3 regions of the Fundicoccus sp. Sow4_F4 genome follow, and region 2 is predicted to be linked to each of the others. Evidence: predicted binding sites of a transcription regulator. Region 2 holds the regulator's gene; each other region holds the start of a gene.
What was found. The regulator NrdR, encoded in region 2, represses ribonucleotide reductase genes. The targets are predictions, from matches to a motif close to ACACNATATATNGTGT.
Positions count from the first base shown of each region.

Region 1: nrdD (anaerobic ribonucleoside-triphosphate reductase) is a predicted target of NrdR. The motif match lies at 3,060-3,075, and genes of this name have one in related genera.
Region 3: nrdH (glutaredoxin-like protein NrdH) is a predicted target of NrdR. The motif match lies at 3,643-3,658, and genes of this name have one in related genera.

Region 1 covers NZ_JBQKLQ010000004.1:270,485-277,245, reverse strand. Annotated here, with positions in the region: gene ACTQ5J_RS08255 (M42 family metallopeptidase) at 1-74, opposite strand, end outside; gene nrdG (anaerobic ribonucleoside-triphosphate reductase activating protein) at 263-835, opposite strand; gene nrdD (anaerobic ribonucleoside-triphosphate reductase) at 857-3,037, opposite strand; gene ACTQ5J_RS08240 (hypothetical protein) at 4,018-4,950, opposite strand; gene ACTQ5J_RS08235 (hypothetical protein) at 5,075-5,764, opposite strand; gene ACTQ5J_RS08230 (hypothetical protein) at 5,948-6,691, opposite strand.
Region 2 covers NZ_JBQKLQ010000005.1:19,639-26,399, forward strand. Annotated here, with positions in the region: gene thrS (threonine--tRNA ligase) at 1-1,201, opposite strand, end outside; gene ACTQ5J_RS08365 (hypothetical protein) at 1,575-1,781, opposite strand; gene dnaI (primosomal protein DnaI) at 1,820-2,737, opposite strand; gene ACTQ5J_RS08375 (hypothetical protein) at 2,709-4,274, opposite strand; gene nrdR (transcriptional regulator NrdR) at 4,258-4,824, opposite strand; gene coaE (dephospho-CoA kinase) at 4,923-5,516, opposite strand; gene mutM (DNA-formamidopyrimidine glycosylase) at 5,528-6,373, opposite strand; gene polA (DNA polymerase I) at 6,500-6,761, opposite strand, start outside.
Region 3 covers NZ_JBQKLQ010000001.1:557,227-563,987, forward strand. Annotated here, with positions in the region: gene ACTQ5J_RS02580 (Rqc2 family fibronectin-binding protein) at 1-148, opposite strand, end outside; gene ACTQ5J_RS02585 (ABC transporter substrate binding protein) at 599-1,591, shown strand; gene ACTQ5J_RS02590 (ABC transporter permease) at 1,597-2,499, shown strand; gene ACTQ5J_RS02595 (ABC transporter ATP-binding protein) at 2,499-3,290, shown strand; gene nrdH (glutaredoxin-like protein NrdH) at 3,719-3,946, shown strand; gene ACTQ5J_RS02605 (nucleoside deaminase) at 4,050-4,553, shown strand; gene ACTQ5J_RS02610 (helix-turn-helix domain-containing protein) at 4,635-5,798, opposite strand; gene ACTQ5J_RS02615 (PTS sugar transporter subunit IIB) at 6,098-6,250, shown strand; gene ACTQ5J_RS02620 (PTS sugar transporter subunit IIB) at 6,247-6,549, shown strand.

The sequences.
Region 1 (6,761 bases), on a different contig from region 2:
CTTACTTTACCTTCGTTACCAGCGATACCGTTAACTTCAGTTAGTTCTTTTAATAATGTCTCGTTAATTTCCATTAAAAATACTCCTCACATTGATACAGTTTTAAATCATTTATTAAGACAGACTAAATAGATTGAGTCTGAATCTTTCATAGTACCAATATAACAGTTCAATTCGCATAATTCAATTTACAAAAACGTGTCTGAAGTGATTTCAGCGTTTGGATATTAGTCATTTTCTGTCTAAAAGAATTCACTAACGTTTATTTATAGGTTTCGCCTGAGCTTTGGCGCCATAAGATGACTTCATCCCGCCAAAGGCTACTTTTAACATCAATAATTCTCTGATTTGAACTTCCTCGAAATTGTAAGCTTAAATCCTTCTTACTTAATTCAAACCGCCCATCGACTAACACATCAATTAAACTGAGCAATTCCAGCTTATCTGGTGATTCTTGCATCATCTCTTCCCAATAATAACCCGTCCAAGACCAAATATCTTTACTGTTTCCAAATTCCTGACGAATCGCTCGACATAAAGGAATAAGTATTTGAGTATTCAAAAAAGGTTCGCCCCCCAACAGTGTCAAGCCTTGACAATAAGGTGCTGCCAAATCTTTTAGTATTTGCTGTTCTAAAGCTTCAGTATAGACCGTGCCGTAGTTAAAATTTTGCGCTACTCGGTTATAACACCCTTCACATGCAAATAAACAGCCACTGACATAGAGACTACATCTCACACCTTCTCCGTCTACAAAATTATAAGGCTTATAGTCCGCTATTTTACCTTGACTCCACTCTTGGGCTAACCATTCTTGCGCCCTAGGATGCCTCATGTCTGTCTCTCCTTTTTTTGACTAAATATGTTTCTTGCGAGCACTAATTTCTTTATGACGTCCATGGACCATAGGTCTTTGTTGAGGATTGCCTAAATAACCACAGGTCCTTTTAACAACATCGCATGTTGCTGGATTGCGATTGCCACACTGCGGACATTGGAAGCCTCGAGCTGTTGCTTCAAAATCACCATCATAGTCACATTCATAACAATGGTCAATTGGCGTATTCGTTCCTAAGTAACCAATTCGATCATAAGCATAGTCCCAAACGGCTTCTAAGGCCTTAGGATTTTGTCGCATATTTGGATACTCACAGTAGTGAATGAAGCCACCACTACAATATTGAGGATAGTCTTTTTCAAAAGATATTTTCTCAAAGGGTGTGGGAGTCTTGCGAACATCATAATGGAAGGAATTCGTATAATACTCTTTATCTGTAATGTCCTCTACCACACCAAATAACTCTCGGTCCATTTGGCAAAATCGATCAGTTAAACTTTCTGATGGCGTACTGTACACGCTAAAATGATAGCCATGTCGTTCACTTAAGACATCAACTTTTGCTTTTAACGTCTTCAAAATATCAATCGTAAAGTTTTTGGCAATCGAATTTTCTTCCCAAGCTGCTCCATAGAAACAAGTGGCGACTTCATACAAGCCAATATAACCCAAAGATACCGTTGCTCGTTTATTCTTAAACAGGTCATCCACCGCTTGATTTGGCTTAAGCCTCTCTCCAAACGCTCCATGCATATATAAGATAGGTGCATTTTCTGGCTTTGCTTCCTTCACCCGGTTCACACGGTAAACTAAGGCATCCTCTACAATTTCAAGACGTTCATTTAATAGTTGCCAAAATGTTTCTTGATTACCATTAGCCTCTAAGGCCAGTCTAGGTAAATTCAAGGTCACCACTCCGAGGTTCATACGCCCATCATTAACTTCTTGCCCATCTTCATTTCGCCAGCCTTGTAAAAAAGAACGACAGCCCATCGGCACTTTAAAACTTCCCGTCAATTCAACAATTTTATCGTACATTAAAACATCCGGGTACATTCTTTTGGTTGCACACTCAATCGCTAATTGTTTGATGTCGTAATTGGGATCAACTTGCTGCAAATTCACACCACGTTTTATAGTAAAAACCAATTTGGGAAAAATAGCTGTTCTGTTCTCTGTCCCTAATCCTGTAATTCTAACTCTTAAAATTGCTTTTTGAATTTCGCGTTCAATCCAATTTGTTCCTAACCCAAAGCCCAATGTTGTAAAAGGCGTTTGTCCTTGAGAGGTATACAAAGTATTAATTTCATATTCTAAACTTTGCATTGCGTCATAGATATCTTTCTTCGTTCGCTCTACTGCATAGGCCATTTGTTTTTTTGAATCTTCCATCCAGTGACTTGCTATTTCCAAGTGCTTTTGTAAATTAAGTTCTGCATAAGGGGCTAACACTTCATCCACTCGATTCGCACTAGTGCCGCCATATTGGCTACTTGCAACATTGGCAATAATTTGTGCCATTTGCGCTGCGGCCGTTTGAATTGATTTAGGCGATTCAACCTCGGCATTGCCTATTTTGAATCCCTTTTCGAACATTGATTTGAAATCAATTAAACTACAATTGCTCATTGGCGCATAAGGATGATAGTCTAAATCATGATAATGTAGTTGACCTTTTTGGTGTGCATTGGCTACATGTGGTGGTAGCATAGTCAGTCCTATAGATTTTGCGACTATTCCGGCTGTTAAATCTCTTTGAGTATTGAACACGCGACTATCCTTATTCGCATTTTCGTTCACAACCTTTTGTTCATTCGCTTGAAGCGCTTGAATGCGAACATTTATATTGGAAGCTTCTGCTCTTTCTAAGTCACGTTCTGTACGATAACGAATATAGGCCTTGGCTACCTCAATGAGTCCACTTTCTAATAAGTGATGTTCAACAATGCTTTGAATTTCATAAATTTTTATATCCCTTGTATAACGGCTAGCGATATCTTGTTGGATTTGTTTCGTCATTGCGGTCAAAAGCTCTTCATGTTCTTCTGTCACTGTTGAATAAACCTCAACCACTGCATTCATCATCGCTCGCTTTATTTTATCTTGATTAAATAGCACACGACGCCCATCTCTTTTGATCACCTGAATACTTAGTTCTTGCGAAATACTCGCTTTATTCTCTTTAATTAAACTTGACATTGAGTCATCCACCTTTCTCACAACACAACATATGGTGTCATGACACCTTTATGTTAGCATACATATTGTGTTTTAAACAGAGTTTTTCTCAAGCTATTCTAAAGTATCATTCAATAATTTTATAATGACAGCTTTGAATAATTGCGTCAGCGTCTTTATGAGCAAACTTTAAATTGATATTTTTTATAAAGTGTTTATTCTGAATATATTACACAGCAGTAAATTTTAGAACGATAATTTCCCTACCAAGCCTCTCGACAGAATAGCTCTTTGAGCAGTTCGCTGTCGGAATTTGTATTGACTATCGATAGCCAATTTGTTTGTTCTGGAAGATCCACTGCTTGTTTAAAATTCGAACCCGTTCTTATGTGCTAATTACGAGGTTTGGGAAAAGATGAAAGGGTCAGTCACTACGTTTTTAACGGTTATTTAAGACTATCAGCTGGCTTTAATCGGGGCTGTGTCGTGACGAAGGACACCATTTTCTTTTAAGATTTTATATTGAAGGAATATCTTTGACTAGACTCTGGTGCACGAGTCGTGTGATGACACGCCGTTTAAGGTGGTGGAAAGCACGTGTCATGTGGTGACACGCCGTTAAAGGTAGTGGAAAGCACGTGTCGTATAGGTGACACGGCGACTTTGGATAATTAAGCTTAATTTAGCAGTTATTTCTGCCTGAAATGTTATAAAACTACTCAGGATACGAAGAATAATAGTATAAGAGCACGTGTCATGTGGTGACACGCCGTTAAAGGTGGTGGAAAGAACGTGTCGTATAGGTGACACGGCGACTTTGCCTTGTATTGCTTGTAGACTCTAAACTCCTTTGTGATGCTCGGATTTCTTATAATTTTAGTCCCAACCATGACAAGTAATCTGAAGCATGATAAATCAAACTTCCGTCCATTAATCCTTATAATATAAAAAAAGCGACTCACATGACGTGAGCCGCTTTTATGAATTTAAATGCTGTAAAATTACTCAGCACTTTCCTCTTCAGTTGTTTCCTCTTCAGTTGTTTCTTCTTCAGTTGTTTCTTCAGTTGTTTCTTCTTCAGCTGGTACTTCATCGCTTGTTTCTTCAGTTGTTTCTTCTTCAGCTGGTGCTTCTTCTTCCGAGAAGCCAAAGAAGTTACTGAATAAGTTTAACATGGTTGTTTGAGGACTTTCGATTGCTTCCTCAATACCTAATGGGTAGCTGTCATAAACAGCGTCTTCAGAAATAATCATGTAGTCACCAAAGATTTCATCTTCACCACTGATTGTTGGTAAGAAGACCATGTGGTAAGTCACACCTTCGTAAACCATTTCAGACAATCCCATGATACGTGTTTGTCTATCCGCAACGGTTTGAACATTTACTTGATCAGCAATCCATGTTTCAATTTCATCTTCAGCTAAAACATCTTCTGGATAGATTTCCATATCTAATGTCGCGATACCAATATACATTAAGGTGTCATTGCTAAAGTATAAGATTAACTCTGAGGCCTTGTTTTCGCCTGTCGCCTCACTTACTTCATCAATCTCAAATGTATAACTTAAATACTTTTCAGTTTCACTTAATTCAAACTCTTCCCCTTCAACGCTTGTTTCAAAACTGTCGACTACTTCTTGGTAAGAAGTGCCGTTCACATCACCAACAGCGACATCTTGAACTGTAAATTGGCTTAAAGCTTGTTGGTAAGCATCATATGCATCTAATAAAGCTAAGTTTTCTGCCGAGGCTTCTGTTAATACGCCTGCTAAGGGATGCCCAGCTTCTGCTTGTGCATCTTCCGTCGTTTCTTCGGAAACCTCTTCCGTCGTCTCCTCTGCATCTTGTGCCCAAACTGAAGCAACTGGTAAAGCGACAAGTGCCATATTGGTTGCTAATGCAGTCACTACTAATTTTTTCAATGTCTTTTTCATAAATGATTCTCCTTTAAATTAAGCTTTTTATGCCTCTATGTCTAACTTACTAATTCAATTATAAAGGACAATTGTGGATAGTTACACCAAAACGATTGAATGAAAATAATAGACAAGTTTGTGATTACGATGATAACACTAATTCAAAGCCTGTTTTTTCATAAAAAAGCCCCTGCATTTCTGCTACTTTTTTCTCACACATGTAAGGTAATTTGGCTAATAACCACCAATCGAACAGTTCCAATTCTTCATAAAAATATACCTGTTGATTGAGTAAAAATTGTTGGCAGTCAGCATTCAAGCGAAAGCCCGCATAATAACCAGATAATTGATGAGAATTGACTATTGGTGCAGAACTTAAATAAGTCAATGACGTTACGCGCGTCAACCGATTGATTTGTTCTTTAAACTCCCTGAAGCTGATTCCAACTAAAAACTGGTGGATACATTGTAAAGGCATTAACGAAAAAAAGTCATTACTGCGCCCTTCGACTAGGCGCCGAACAGGCGAGCGCTTCGGAATGTAATCAACCAGTAGCTGACTTATCGTCTGGCTATTATCATTATCTGCTTCGATATACAGCCAATGATCTATCACCGCCAAGTCAGCTTTTAAAACTAGGCAACCTCGCATCCGCAACTCATAATACTCTGGCTTGGAATAGATCGTAAAATTTCTAAACGCTTTTTGATAATACAAGGGATGTGCCTCAAGATAGAAACACTTCTCCAAGGTGGCAAAGGACCTTAAACATGTTGACTGATGATATTGATTAGGAATCAACAACTGATAACCGTGAAATTTCTGAAGCAATAACATACAAGGCTCCTTAAATCATATTTTGTCCATATAATACGATTTTTGAATGAAGCCAACTATCTATTTAATATTAACACTAGATGAATAGTTTGTTACATAATGAGCATTAAACCGCAATGGCTCCATAAAAACCACTCCGAAAGGCCGTTGAAATCGACTTTATCCCACTTTCGATAATTACTCATTAAGAAGTCCAGTCAATTCAACAAAGAGATCTTTCATCGCACCTTGAGGAGAATCGAGTATCTCTTCTAACTCAATTTGATAACCGAAAATCGCATGATCTTGGTAAATATATATAAATTGTGCATACATCTGTTCTGTCGTTTCACCTTGCGGTAGCAAGACTTGATAGTAGTCCTCGCCTTGATAAACCATTTGAGATAAGCCAAACACGCGTGGACCAAACTCAACCATTAGATGATAAGAGTTTTTCGTATCCAACCACTCTTGGTCTAATCCCATCGGCAACAACTGATCATTGTTAATCACTAAATCTAGGGAGCCAATGCCTGTATAGTATAATTCTTCATCAATAAAATAAAATAACAACTCACCCAACACTGGTTGATCGTCGTTGGGATTATTTGTCGTTTCACTCTCATACATATAACTTAAGTAACTTTCCGTTTCGCTCAGATGATGAAAAGTAGGTTCAACGGCTGCCTCAAATTCTTCTACTTCACTTAAAGAGGTACCCGTCACTTCCTCTGATGCCATATCGTGCAAGTTAAATTGCTCAATTCCTCGTTTATAATCTTGATAAGCAGCCCAAATCGCATCATTTTCTATTGTTTCCTCTGTGATTAGCGGATCCAGATAATGCTCTGTTTCAGCAGCCACGATTGGCGCTGTATGTCCAAAGACTAATAAACCAACTAACACAGACTGACTAATTAACGGTCTCAATCTTTTGTTCATTTTATTGCCTCCTTATGAATGTGTTGAGGGGCGGACGACTATAGCTTTCAATATTTTCACTTTGTTCCGT
Region 2 (6,761 bases):
GTTTAAATTCATCTTTAATTTGATCTTGACGAACAAAGATATGTGCATCATTCAATGTCATTTCACGTACACGTTGTAAACCTGATAAGGCACCTGATTTCTCATAACGGTGCATCATCCCTAATTCCGCAATACGGATTGGTAATTCACGGTAAGAATGAACATCATTTTTATAGATTAACATGTGGTGCGGGCAGTTCATTGGACGTAATACCAACATTTCGCCTTCGCCCATGTCCATTGGTGGGAACATATCTTCTTGATAATGTGCCCAGTGGCCAGATGTTTTATATAAATCTGTCTTGGCCATAATGGGTGTATACACATGGTCATAACCTAAAGCAATTTCTTTATCCATAATATAACGTTCGATGGCTGTACGAATAGTTGCGCCTTTTGGTAACCAGAAAGGCAAGCCAGAACCAGCTTCTTGAGAAATCATGAAGATGCCTAACTCTTTACCTAGTTTACGGTGATCTCTTTCTTTAGCTTCTTCACGCATGCGTAAAAAGTCATCTAAGTCCGCTTGCTTGAAGAAAGCTGTCCCGTAAATACGTTGCATCATTTTATTATCTGAGTTACCGCGCCAGTACGCACCAGCTAGTGATAGCAATTTAAAGATTTTAATTTTACCTGTTGAAGGCACATGGACACCGCGACATAAATCAGTAAAGTCTTCTTGTTGATAGACTGTAATGATCTCATCAGCTGGTAAAGCCTCAATTAACTCAACTTTATACGGATCTGCAGCAAAAATTTCTAAAGCCTCTTGGCGTGATACTTCACGGCGCTCGATTGGGTAGTTTTGAGAAATAATTCGTTTCATTTCTTTCTCAATTTTTGGCAAGTCTTCTTCTGAAATTTGTTCTTCTTTATCTGTATCGTAGTAAAAACCTGAATCGATGGCCGGTCCTACACCAAAGTGAATTTCTGGGTATAAACGTGTCAACGCATGAGCCAATAAATGCGCAGTTGAATGACGCATAATTTGTAAAGCCTCGTCACTCTTCTCAGTGATAATTTCAATTGTCCCATCTATTTCCAATGGACGGACATAATCGACTAACTCACCGTTAAATTTACCCGCTAAGCCTGCTTTACCAAGCGACTTGCTAATTGCTTGCGCAACACCCTCAGTTGTAATTCCCTTATCGTATTCTCTTTGACTACCGTCTGGGAATGTTAAAATAATTTTTTCCATTTGAATTCCTCCTATAAGTCACTTGCAACCATCAGCCAATACTCATTCAATAAAAAAAAGCCCCACTGTCCAATACAAAGTATCAGACAATGGGACGTGAAATGTTGACGTGGTTCCACCCAAAATTCGTTAAAAGAGACTTCGCCCCTTTAACCTCTACTGATCTAACGCATCAGTCAACGTTCATCCTTAATCGTCAGTGACTTTCCGGATGACATAATATGAAGGGGTCATGATAATCCTTTGTAAGACGTCGCAGCACCCGTCTCTCTCTGTGGACAAAATATGATTAACATGTTGTCTTCATTTACCTATTTTTAATATAGTTAAGTTATATCATGCTTCGTAGAAATTAACAAGTCAAATTCTCAACTTATCTTCTTTTTCCGAACTGATTCATGCGAACTAAAGCAGAAATTGTCATTAAAATACCTAAAATCATTGGAAAGGCTAATATTGTCTGTTTCTCTTTAAAATAATAACCTAATAACACAATGATTTGAATCATTAATGCAATCACTAAGTGTACAATAATAAACCGTTTTTCTTTTAAATACTCTTCGCCATCTCTAGGTGTCAAGTTCCCCCATCCTTTCAATTTGTTTCATCTTTAGATTTTTATTGAGCGTGATGACGTCTGTTTTCTCCGTCCAATGCAACTTCTTTGGCTAAGAAACGAATCCGTTCCATCAAACGATTTGCTTTCACTCTTTCAATGCCATCACGACTTTCAGATAAATGAGTTTGTAAATCATTCATACTGAAGTTTGAAGTGAAGAAAGTCGCTAGTGATTCCTTCATTCTGTATTCTAAAATAACCGCCAAAACTTCATCTCGCAACCAGGCAGAGTTCGACTCGGCACCAATATCATCAAGTATTAGAATCGCTACTTTTTTGACAGTGTTTAAGGTTGCTTGAGTGGTATTAAGAGAAATCGTTCCCTTAATTTCAGTTGTGAAGGTTGGATAGTGTAACATCGTGACACCTACATTTTGTTTGACTAATTCGTTAGCTAGAGCTCCCAATAGAAATGTTTTCCCTACCCCGAATGGTCCATAAATATACAAGCCTTTAGCTAAAAGTGGTGCTTGACGATATTGTTCGACAAAATCCGCCACTTCCTCCATTAGAGCTTCTTTCCTAGGTGTGTCAAAGGTAACATCAGCCAAGCGTGCGCGACGCACATCAGCAGACATCATACGGTTATCCAATAAGGCTTGACGTTTACGACGTTGTGAGTAATCATAATACTCTTGTGTTGGGACATATGTAATATCAATGTAGCTTGAATTAATAAATAACTGAGGTGTAAAACCGGGATTCTGTCCAGGTTCTCCACGGCGTTGAGCTTTCATTTCGATCACAAACTCATTTAATTTCGATAAACTATTACTAATCATTTCTTGGGATAATTCATTTTGGTGTTGATCCACAAAGTCTTGAACAGCATCAAATTCCAGAATCTCTTTGACAGTTTTACGAAAACTTTCTTGATGTTCCGGTCGATTAAGGTACTTTTCCATCATGTGACGCATCGATTGCATTCCCCTTCACATCCTCTCCGAATAATTTGTTTAATCTCGCGCGAATGGCTTGTTCGTTCTCAGTCGTTGCAGCTGCTTGAGGTTGACTAGTTGCAGGTGTCGTTGACGTTTGCGCTTGTTGCGCTACCTGTTGGTCTTGTTGTTTCATCCAATCTGGAATCACTTCTTGACGACGGTATTTCCGATTATAACCACCTGAAGGTTGAGTCTTAGCATTTTTTGCTTGTCTTGTTTCTTGAATTTGGGCTTTATTACGTATAAACTCTAAGGCATGACCAGTCGACTGAATGTTATGTTGTTGCCATTCACTTGCAGTTCTTTGTAAATCGCCTTTATAGACACTGTCTTTTCGTTCAATAACCAAAAGATAATAAACTAAAAAGTTAATAATTTCTGGTGCTAAGGTCGTTTTAGTTGCTAAATCTCGGACATAGAACTGTTCACTATCAGTTGCGAAGCCATTTTTGGCTTGCTTAGTTCTTTCTAAAAATGTATCATTTGGCATTTGTTCACATAGAACAATCATATGAATATCTTGATCCGAAAACTGCTTGAAAGTCTCTTTAAGATTCGCATGGCGCACTTTAAGTTCTGATTGCGTATATTCATAAGGGAATGTCTGGTTAGTACGTACCTGTTCATCATTAGATGACACCGTTTTCTGTGCATTTGTCGTTGGAGCAAAGGCTGTTTCTTGACGTTTTTGCGCAAAGAACGTTTTCTTGTCCGCAATGTCTTTTAATTTATCCAACTGTATCTGGTCCGTCACATCATTAATTGCCAATAAGACGATTTGAGTCATCTGGACTTCATTCAATTCATAAACTTGACTCGTGCTTAAGACTTGTTCCTTTAAAGCTTGAGTCAACTGAGTATGTTCAACGCCTTCCGCCATAATATAACGTAAGAATTTCGCATATTCAAAATGTTCTTGAGTTGCAGATACTTCTGTTTCAGCGCTTTGTTGTTTAAATTGACGCCCTTGAACAGACTCTTGAATTTCCTCATCTGCATCACGATTAATATAATAGAAAACATCTTCAAAATTAGCGGTGATTTCCGTATATTGGTCTTCGTCAATTGGTTCAACTTGCCACATTCTAAGTAATTGATAGTAATTTTGGTCTCCAATTTGCTTATAAAGGGTCGTACTCAAGAGTGGGTTTCTAAGGAATTGCTTGACATCAAGTGGTTGCTGTAATTCATACAACAAGGTTTGATAGCGCCAATCAGTATGCGATGTGCGGTCGCGGTAAGTTCTTAATAAGCCTGCTGCTTCTAGCCGTTGACGTCCCTCATCACACGCTTTGATACCGACATTCATAATTTGGATTAATTGTGCATGTAGTATCCTTTGGCTTTGATTAGCTGTTTCTAAGGGTTGATTCATTAAGGTTAAATACAAGCTAATTGCTGATGACCCGACAATGGGCTGATACAGTTGCATTAAACTTTGCATCTGTAAAGGTGCCAGACTATATTGGTGTTTCACTAAAAAAGGTTGTAGTGGGTTAATCTTCTGACTCATTCGCCTCATTCTCCAATCTATCAGAATCGGTCGGCGATTCTGTTGATTGGTCTGACACCACATGGGATTCAGACAATGAATGATTATCGCTATTAATACCAGCTTTTTTCATCGCTTCTAACTCTTTCAAGAACATATCACGTGATTGAAACTCACGGTAGACACTGGCGAAACGAATATAACTAACCTCGTCTAATTCCATTAATAAAGGCATCACAAATTCGCCAATGCGTTTCGTTTCAATTTCTTTATCCGTTACATCACGGATCGCATTTTCTACTTGAGAGGCTAAAGTCTCCATTTGCTCACGGCTAATCGGTCGTTTCTCTGCAGAACGGACGATGCCTCTAAGTAATTTATTACGATTAAATTCCTCACGTGTCCCATCACGTTTAACAACTAGCAATGGGGATTTCTCAACACGCTCATAAGTATTAAAACGGTGGCCACATTCTAAACATTCTCGTCGACGTCTAATGGCTGTCCCATCATCATATGGTCTTGAATCAATCACTTTTGATTGTTGATGCTTACATTTCGGACATTCCAATACAATCGCCTCCTTTCAATCTTTATCTTTATTTTATCATAGCTTAGAAATTATTAAACTAATACTCGCTAGAAAACAACATGCTTGAGCGATTTAGTTTAATTATTGATAGACTTTAATAACATCTGTACTTGTTCTCTTGTTTCTTCGATACTACCCGAATTGTTGATGATCACATCAGCTAACTTCTTTTTCTCTTCAATCGATAATTGAGAAGCCATTCTGGCTTGCGCTGCTTCTTGTGATAGTTGATCTCTTTTTTTTAAACGCTCCAATTGAATCTTCTCTGGAATATAGACTAACCAAATCGAATCAAAACGGTCTGTAGCAATTGTTTCAAACAATAAAGGGATATCTAACACGACAAGTGTCTCACCATTTGAATGGTACCGCGCTACTCGCTCAAACATTGTCTCATAAATTATCGGATGCAATAGTTGATTGACTTGCTTGCGAACTTCTTCATTATCAAATAGTTTTTGGGCTAAGACTGGTCGATTCAACTGTCCTTGCGGGTTCAGTAACTCTGCGCCAAAGGTTTGAACCAGTTTTTCCAAACCGGGAGTTCCCGGTTCGACAACTTCTCGTGAGATTAAATCTGCATCAATGACAGGAACACCTAAGGAAAGTAAATAATTTGAAACCGTCGACTTTCCTGTAGCAATCCCACCAGTTAATCCTATCACACGCACGTAATCCCTCCTTATTGCACAATAACTTGACAATGAGGACAAAAATGTGTTCCCCTTTGCGCAAATTGAATTTTATGAATCAGTGTCCCACAGACTACACAAGGTTCATCCTGGCGTCCATAAACCATTAAAATTTGCTGAAAACTCCCTGCTTCCCCGAGTGAGTTTTTATAGGAGCGAATCGTTGAACCCCCCGCTTCAATCGCCTCATCTAAGACAGCCATAATCGTTTGATGTAACAGACTGACTTGTTCTTCGCTCAAGCGATTTGCTGCTGTTCCCGGATGAATTCGCGACCTGAATAAGGTTTCATCGACATAGATATTGCCTAAACCGACCACCAATTTCTGTTCCAACAAAGCCGGTTTAATGGCCTTTTTAATTAGTCTCAGTTGCTTTTGGAATATTTCTAATAGAAATTCATCCGCGACCGGTTCTGGCCCTAATTTTTTCTCTAAAAAATATGTGTCCAAGTCAGCCGTTTTTAGTCGCTCAATGCGTCCAAACTTTCTGACATCATGATAATGTAATTGGCTACCATCCGTAAAGTAGTAACGAACGTGCGTATGTTTGGCCATTTCTGTTTGTAAACTGTTTTCGTCAGGATAATATAAATATTTCCCTTCCATACGTAAGTGAGAAATCAACAGATAGTCACTCAATTGAAAGACTAAATATTTGCCCCGACGACCAATTCCTTCGATTGTTTGGCCAATTAATTCATGTTGCCACTGTTCGAGCGACTCATCTGTTCGAATAATCCTTGGCCATGAAACATGCACTCTCTCAATCGTTTTACCGATCACTAGTTGCGCTAATCCTTTACGAACTGTTTCAACTTCTGGTAATTCTGGCAATCTGGTCAAATCCTTTCTAAACGATTAGTCATTAACTGGTAATTAATGATAAAACAGACACTGACAGCTCCCTATCATTAATGAGCAGATGGATAGCGGTTCTATGTTCATAGTGGGAAGATTTAATTATTTCAATTCAAACCAGTCTTTGCCACTATTGTAGTCCACCTTTAATGGCACTAACAAGTCTACCGCATGTTCCATGACTTGAGGAACAATTTCTTCTAGACGGCTAATTTCTTCAGCTGGTGCTTCTAAGATTAACTCATCATGCACCTGTAATAAGAGACGCGCTTGTAAATTTTCCTTCAGAATCACTTCACGCAACTGAACCATCGCAATCTTCAAGATATCAGCGGCGGTCCCTTGAATCGGCGAGTTAATAGCC
Region 3 (6,761 bases), on a different contig from region 2:
CAGATAAACGTTGGTTCTTTCTATTGGCACGAATGACAAATTGTAACTCTTGTTCGAATGGTTGATATATTTTATGAACTCTTCCGTTCAATAGTTGTTCTTTCAGTTCAGCAACTAGGCCGTGGGTAAACAAACCATCAAAAGACATATTAAAACCTCCTTGTGTCTAATTAATAGACTACTTTATCATTTTACTATTTTTTACAGAAAAAAACGAATGTTTATTTAAAATATATACGTAATGATGCTCAATCCAAGATTCGTGAGAAAATGATGTGAAAATAATTAAAAAACTCTTGACACTTTTAGAAATGAAGCGTAAGATAAATATAAATTATCGAGAGGAGCTAAGAATATGTTACATATCAACAATACTATTTTTAATAGCTGGCAAAGCTGGCATAGATAAGGTTGTAGACTTGGACATATTCCATGGATACAGCCCAGTTTGTACTGAAGTTGTATCTATGTGGCGAATCATCCAGTTTACCACGTAGATGTTTATTAAACATACTATGTGGTTTTTTTGCGTAACGCGGACACACATAGTATGTGGTCGGCGTTTTTTAGTGTATTCACATAAAAGGAGAGTATAAAAATGAAAAATTTCAAACAAATGATAGTAGCAGTCACTTTATTAGCCTCAATTCTTGTCTCTGGTTTCACTCAATTTAATGTTAAAGCTCACGCAGAAGATTCATTAGATATTGCGATTGTACAATTTGTCAGTCACCCATCTTTAGACCAAATCGTTCAAGGGATTAAAGATGAATTGGCTGCCAATGATTATGTCGAAGGAGAGAACCTAACGATTGAGTTTCATAATGCTGAGGCAGATATCAATTTATTAGGGACGATTGCTGAGCAAGTGGTCTCTCAGGAACCTGATTTAATTTTCGCTGTAACGACACCAGTCTCACAAGCTTTCCAAAATCAAACGAGCGACATCCCAATTATTATGGCGGGAGTGACTGATCCAGTTTCTGCTGGCTTAGTTGAAAACGTAGAAAAACCTGGCGAAAATATCACTGGAACGAGTGATGCTTTTCCTTTAGAAAAACACTTTGATTTAATGTTACAAATTGATCCTGACATTAAAAAAATTGGGATGATTTATACATCAAGTGAAGATAATGCTCAAGCAGAAATAGAATCGGCGAAAGAAGTGGCTGAAGGTATGGGCTTAGAGGTGGTTATTGAAGGAATCGCGACAACTCTTGATATGCAAATGGTTGCTGAAAACTTAAGTTCACAAGTAGATGCAATTTATGTAGGCTCTGATAATACCATTGCTTCGGCATTTGAAACTTTATTAGATGCCACTGATCGTATGGATATCGCCGTTTATCCAAGTGTAGATAATATGGTTGAACAGGGTGGTTTAGCGGCGGTAGCCATTAACCAAGCTGATTTAGGGATTGAGGCTGCGAGAATTGCGATTCAAGTCCTTAACGGTACATCTATCGGAGATATTCCCATTCATTTTGTTGAGAACTTAAGATTAGTTTATAATTCGGATACAGCTGAACGATTAAATGTCGAAATTTCTGTTGATTTAGTAAGTACATTAGAAGATTTAGGTGGGGAATAGTTAATATGGCAATTTATTTTAGTGCGGTCGCTCAAGGGATATTATGGAGTATCATGGGTTTAGGCTTATATATTAGTTTTAGAATTTTACGTTTTGCGGATTTAACAAGTGAAGCATCGTTTACCATGGGAGCAGCTACGGCTGCTACCTTGGCAACGAATGGAATCCATCCTGTTATAGCAACAATAGCCGCAATTGCAGCCGGCATGCTCGCCGGTTTAATTACTGGCTTTCTAACTACTTATTTTGAAATACCTGCTTTATTAGCAAGTATTATTACACTAACAGGTTTATATTCGATTAATTTACGTATTATGGGAAATCCCAATTTAAGTTTCCGTGGAACAGAGACTGTATTTGATTTAATAGGAAATCTATTTGATACAGTGCTTTATGCTCGCTTAGCTATTGGTATTATATTTGTGATTATTTGTATCTTAATGATGGTTTTTTTCTTTAAAACAGATATTGGGCAAGCAGTCATTGCTACAGGAGACAACGAAATTATGGCGAATTCATTAGGGATTAATACGCCACACATGATTCGAGTGGCTTTAATGTTTGCTAACGGCTTAATCGCACTTAGTGGGGCTCTTGTCGCGCAGGATAATGGGTTTTCAGATATTCAAATGGGGTCTGGTACCGTAGTTGTTGCGATGTCATCCATCGTCATTGGAGAGGTATTGCTTAAAAACGAGCTGACTTTAACTAAGCGTCTAGTTTCAATCATTATTGGGGCAGTTATCTATCGTTTAATCTTAGTGTTCGTTTTACGATTAGGCTTTAATTCGAATGATTTCCGTTTGATATCAGCGACGGTTTTAGCGATGTTCTTAGCCTTCCCATCTGTTAAGGCCAAGTTGTCTCCAAAAATAAATACAATTGGAAATAAAGGAGGGCGAGCATAATGGCCCATATTGAATTAGTCGATGTAACCAAACGTTTTAATCGTGGAAAAGGAGATCTCGTTTCCGGCCTAGATAAAGTAAATTTAAAAATTGAAAAAGGGGAAGTTATTGGCGTCATTGGAACTAACGGTGCTGGTAAATCAACTTTGTTCAATTGTCTATCTGGCCAAATAAAAATAGATGAAGGGCAAATATTTTTAGGCGATCATGAAATTTCTGAATTAAAACCGATGGACATTTCTCGTAAAATCGGCCGTGTTTTTCAAGATCCAAGAATGGGGACAGCTCCCAGAATGACAGTGTTTGAAAATTTAATGTTAGCTCGTAAAAGAGGAGAGAAGCGACTGTTTGGTCGTTCTCTAACCGAAAAAAATTATGAAGAAATGATTGAATACCTTAAACCTTTTCGTCTGGATTTAGAAAAAAGATTAGATGTTCCAATTGAAAATCTATCTGGTGGACAACGCCAAACAATTTCTTTAGTAATGGCAACCTTACAAGAACCACAATTGTTATTATTAGATGAACATACGGCTGCATTGGATCCTAGAACGGCTAAGCAAGTGATGGCGATGACTCAAGACATTGTTCGTCAACTGAATTTAACTACGCTAATGATTACTCATCACTTACAAGATGCACTTACCTATAGTGATCGTATAATTGTAATGCATCAAGGACAGATTAGTAAGATTTTTTCTAAAGAGGATATTTCTCAATTGACCGCGGCTGACTTATTTAGCACGATCGAACGCTTATCTGGTTTTGTTAATGGTGTGGAAATCGTTTAGGCACGAACTGTAAGTTAACAAGTCGGATTAGAAGCAGTTGGATTATCGGCTAGATTTTTCAGATATAAATTTTGGCAGAGTAGCCTTTACCGTTTTTTTGACATTAGTTTAGAAAAACCTAACACTAACTTAGACAGTTTTGCTAAGTGTTACGCGAAACAGTCAAACTTAGTTGTCTATCAGAGTACTTTAGGACATCACTAGCCAGTTTATCCTTTTAGAATCCAAAAACTAATAAGCTCTATTGATATATTATAGTAATTAATCCAGGAACTAAGTGAATTTGATTGCGTCTTACAATACAGTAACAACTTATCTAAAATACAATATTCGGTGTTATGATTAATAAACAACACAACATATAGTTGTTTATTACCTTGTAATTGAGTATGATAGAGTTACTTTGATAAAAAGAAAGAGTGACTATTATGAAAAAAATTATTGTTTATTCAAAACCTAATTGTATGCAATGTTCATTTACTAAAAAGTATCTTGATGAAAAATCCATCAGATACACTGCTTATGATGTTTATGAAAATGAACAAGCTTTAAAAACTGTAGAAGATTTCGGTTTTAAAAGCTTACCAGTTGTTGTTATTGAAGGTGAAACGCCATTCTTTGGTTTTAGACCTGATTTACTAGAAGTTTTAGCATAGTCATAGACTCATTAAAATGATTACATCGCTCTATCAATTGACTTGATAGAGTGTTTTTTAGGTAAGAATTCATTTTGGTTATACTATGGGTAGGCATATATATGTGAAAGTAGGGATAATGTTGATTAGTGAAAAAGATTTAGCTTACCTTAAACGTGCTGTGGCCCTTGCTAGACAAGCTTTAAAAGAAGGAGATGAACCATTTGGTTCGCTTCTTGTTTCTCACGAAGGCCTTGTATTGTTTGAGGATTATAATCATGTTTCTGGCGGAGATCATACGCGTCACCCAGAATTTGAAATTTCTCGATGGGCAGCTAAAAATATGACACCAGAAAATCGTAAGCTTGCAACTGTATATACGTCCGGTGAACACTGTCCAATGTGTGCCGCTGCTCATGGATGGGTAGGCTTGGGCCGTATTGTTTATGCTTGTTCATCTCAACAATTGAATGAATGGAGTTATGCCTTTGATTGGCCAGAGTCTCCGATTGAACCGTTACCTATTCAAGCAATCATTCGTCATGTTGAAGTCGACGGTCCAGCGGAAAGTTTAATTGAAGAAGTTAAACAGATGCATATTGAAAATTTTCAAAGAAAAAATACATGATTAATTAAATATCTAAAGTGTAACCATAGTAGAAAAACAGCTGCTTACTCCAATTTTTAAGGAGTAGGCAGCTGTTCATTATTATTTAATTATTGATTTTGCATAACTAGAAGGACTCATACCAAATTCTCGACTAAACGCACGGGAAAAATATTGAATGGAACCATAACCAAGTTCACTAGCTATTTCAGATAAACTCATTTTTGATTCACGAATGAGCACTTTACTTCGTTGAAGTCTGAGTTGATTGATATAAGCTTTAGGGGATGTATTCGCATACTTCTTAAATAACATCTGCAAAGTCGAGCGCGAGAGGGCGAAATGATCGACTAAATCATTTACTTGATTCTGTTCCTCGACGTTTTGATGCAAATAATCAGCGATGGCTTGAAATAGCTCATTCTCATAATTTTCTCGCATAGAGGTGGTAGGTTCTTCGATTGTATCTGCTTGTCCTTGGATAAGACTCATTAATAAGTTTTTAAAACTTAAAAATATTTCATCACTAGTATAATACGATGTCGGATTAGTCGATAATTTCACCATTCTATCCACAAGACTTGAGTGTTTACTTGTTAAATGATAAATTTTTTGACTCATCTCATCCTCTAAACCTTTCGCTTTGAACATGATAGTTAAATAGGTTGTCACTCCTTCTTTGTGAACTGTTTGTGAATAATCTTCACCAGGAAATAAAAGTATACATTCATGTTGGCCTAATATTAATTCATTCCCATTGATTTGATGGTTTATTTCTCCTTGATCAACAATAATTAATTCGCAGTAGTCCCGATTTTGATGAGTTAAAGCAAAGGGAGCGGTTTTTACTTGATATACAATACTAAAAATGGATTCAATTTGAATTAATGGCTGATTATTCTTTACTTTAAATTGCTGCGCAACACTGATCAAAATAGGTTCATCTGATAACTGAGGCTCTAAAAAGATACTACATTGATCAGTCACAGTTAAAGTATTGAAGTAAACATTACTCTCTAATGTAATGCTTCCTTGCAATATATACTCTTCATAACTCGATGGGTCATGCGGGTCGGCAGTAACAACTAATAAAGCAATGCCATTATTAGCAGTTAACGTAACCGGCTTTTTAAATTGAAAGAAAGTGTCACTATAATTTTTCTGAATAGTCATCATGCGATTGCGTGGTTTCTTCTTAACGTCTTGGATTGTCGACAATTGTTCGAACAAGGAACTATTCGCCATTGCTGTGGTTTTCGTATACATAATATGTCCTTTCTTATATAATTGATCATTTAGATAATAAGTACACATTTAGTATACACTAAAAAAGAAACAATCTCTATCAATTCAGGCGTTTTAGTTGATTGAGTTACATTGTGTCTTTTTTGATAAATGTTTAAGATAAGCACTTTGCCAAAAAAGACAAAACAGAGTGCAGTTAATACATATAAAAGATTTTTGCTTTCCGTAGATTTTAACTATAATTGTTTGCATTACATTAAAACCATCCTGTTTAATTAGGATATTTGAAAGGAAAGAATGGGATAATATCTATTATAAAGATGGCTCACATTGATAATCATATAATTCATGGTCAAGACGCTACGCGATGGTGTGAGGCGCTAGATGCTAATCTGATTATTGTTGTAAATGATGAGTTAGCTTCAAATAAAATGCGCCAAGTTCTTCTGGATAGGGCAGTTCCCGATAAATAAATTCTCCATACTATAAAGCAGAAAAAGCAATGAGTCATCTGCCGACTATATCGAGCGAAAAACGAATTATGCTAATTACAGATTCTATTAAAGACATCAAACGACTCATTAATTCAGGTATCAATATCCTATTAGTGAATTTAGGTAGCTTAGCGATAGAGCCAGGACAACGATATATCACGAGTTCACTTATAATGAACGAAAACGATTTTGATATGTTAAAGCAATTGATTATCAAAGGAATTCAGATTGATTCAAGAGTTAATTCTGAAGGTGAGTCCAACAACTCATTTCTATAATTGGCCTTTTAAACTAAATAAGAAGGTTTAATGAGACTACGCGTGGATCAATTAAAGACAGGCCTACATAAGTCCTTCATTTAGTATTATAAAAACAAAGGGAGGATTGATGGGTAAGCTGTAGATTATTTATTAAGCTTTTATTAATAGCTATTATAAAATTAAACACATGCCCTTTAAATTGTCGCATCTGTCTTTTAAATTCTAAATAT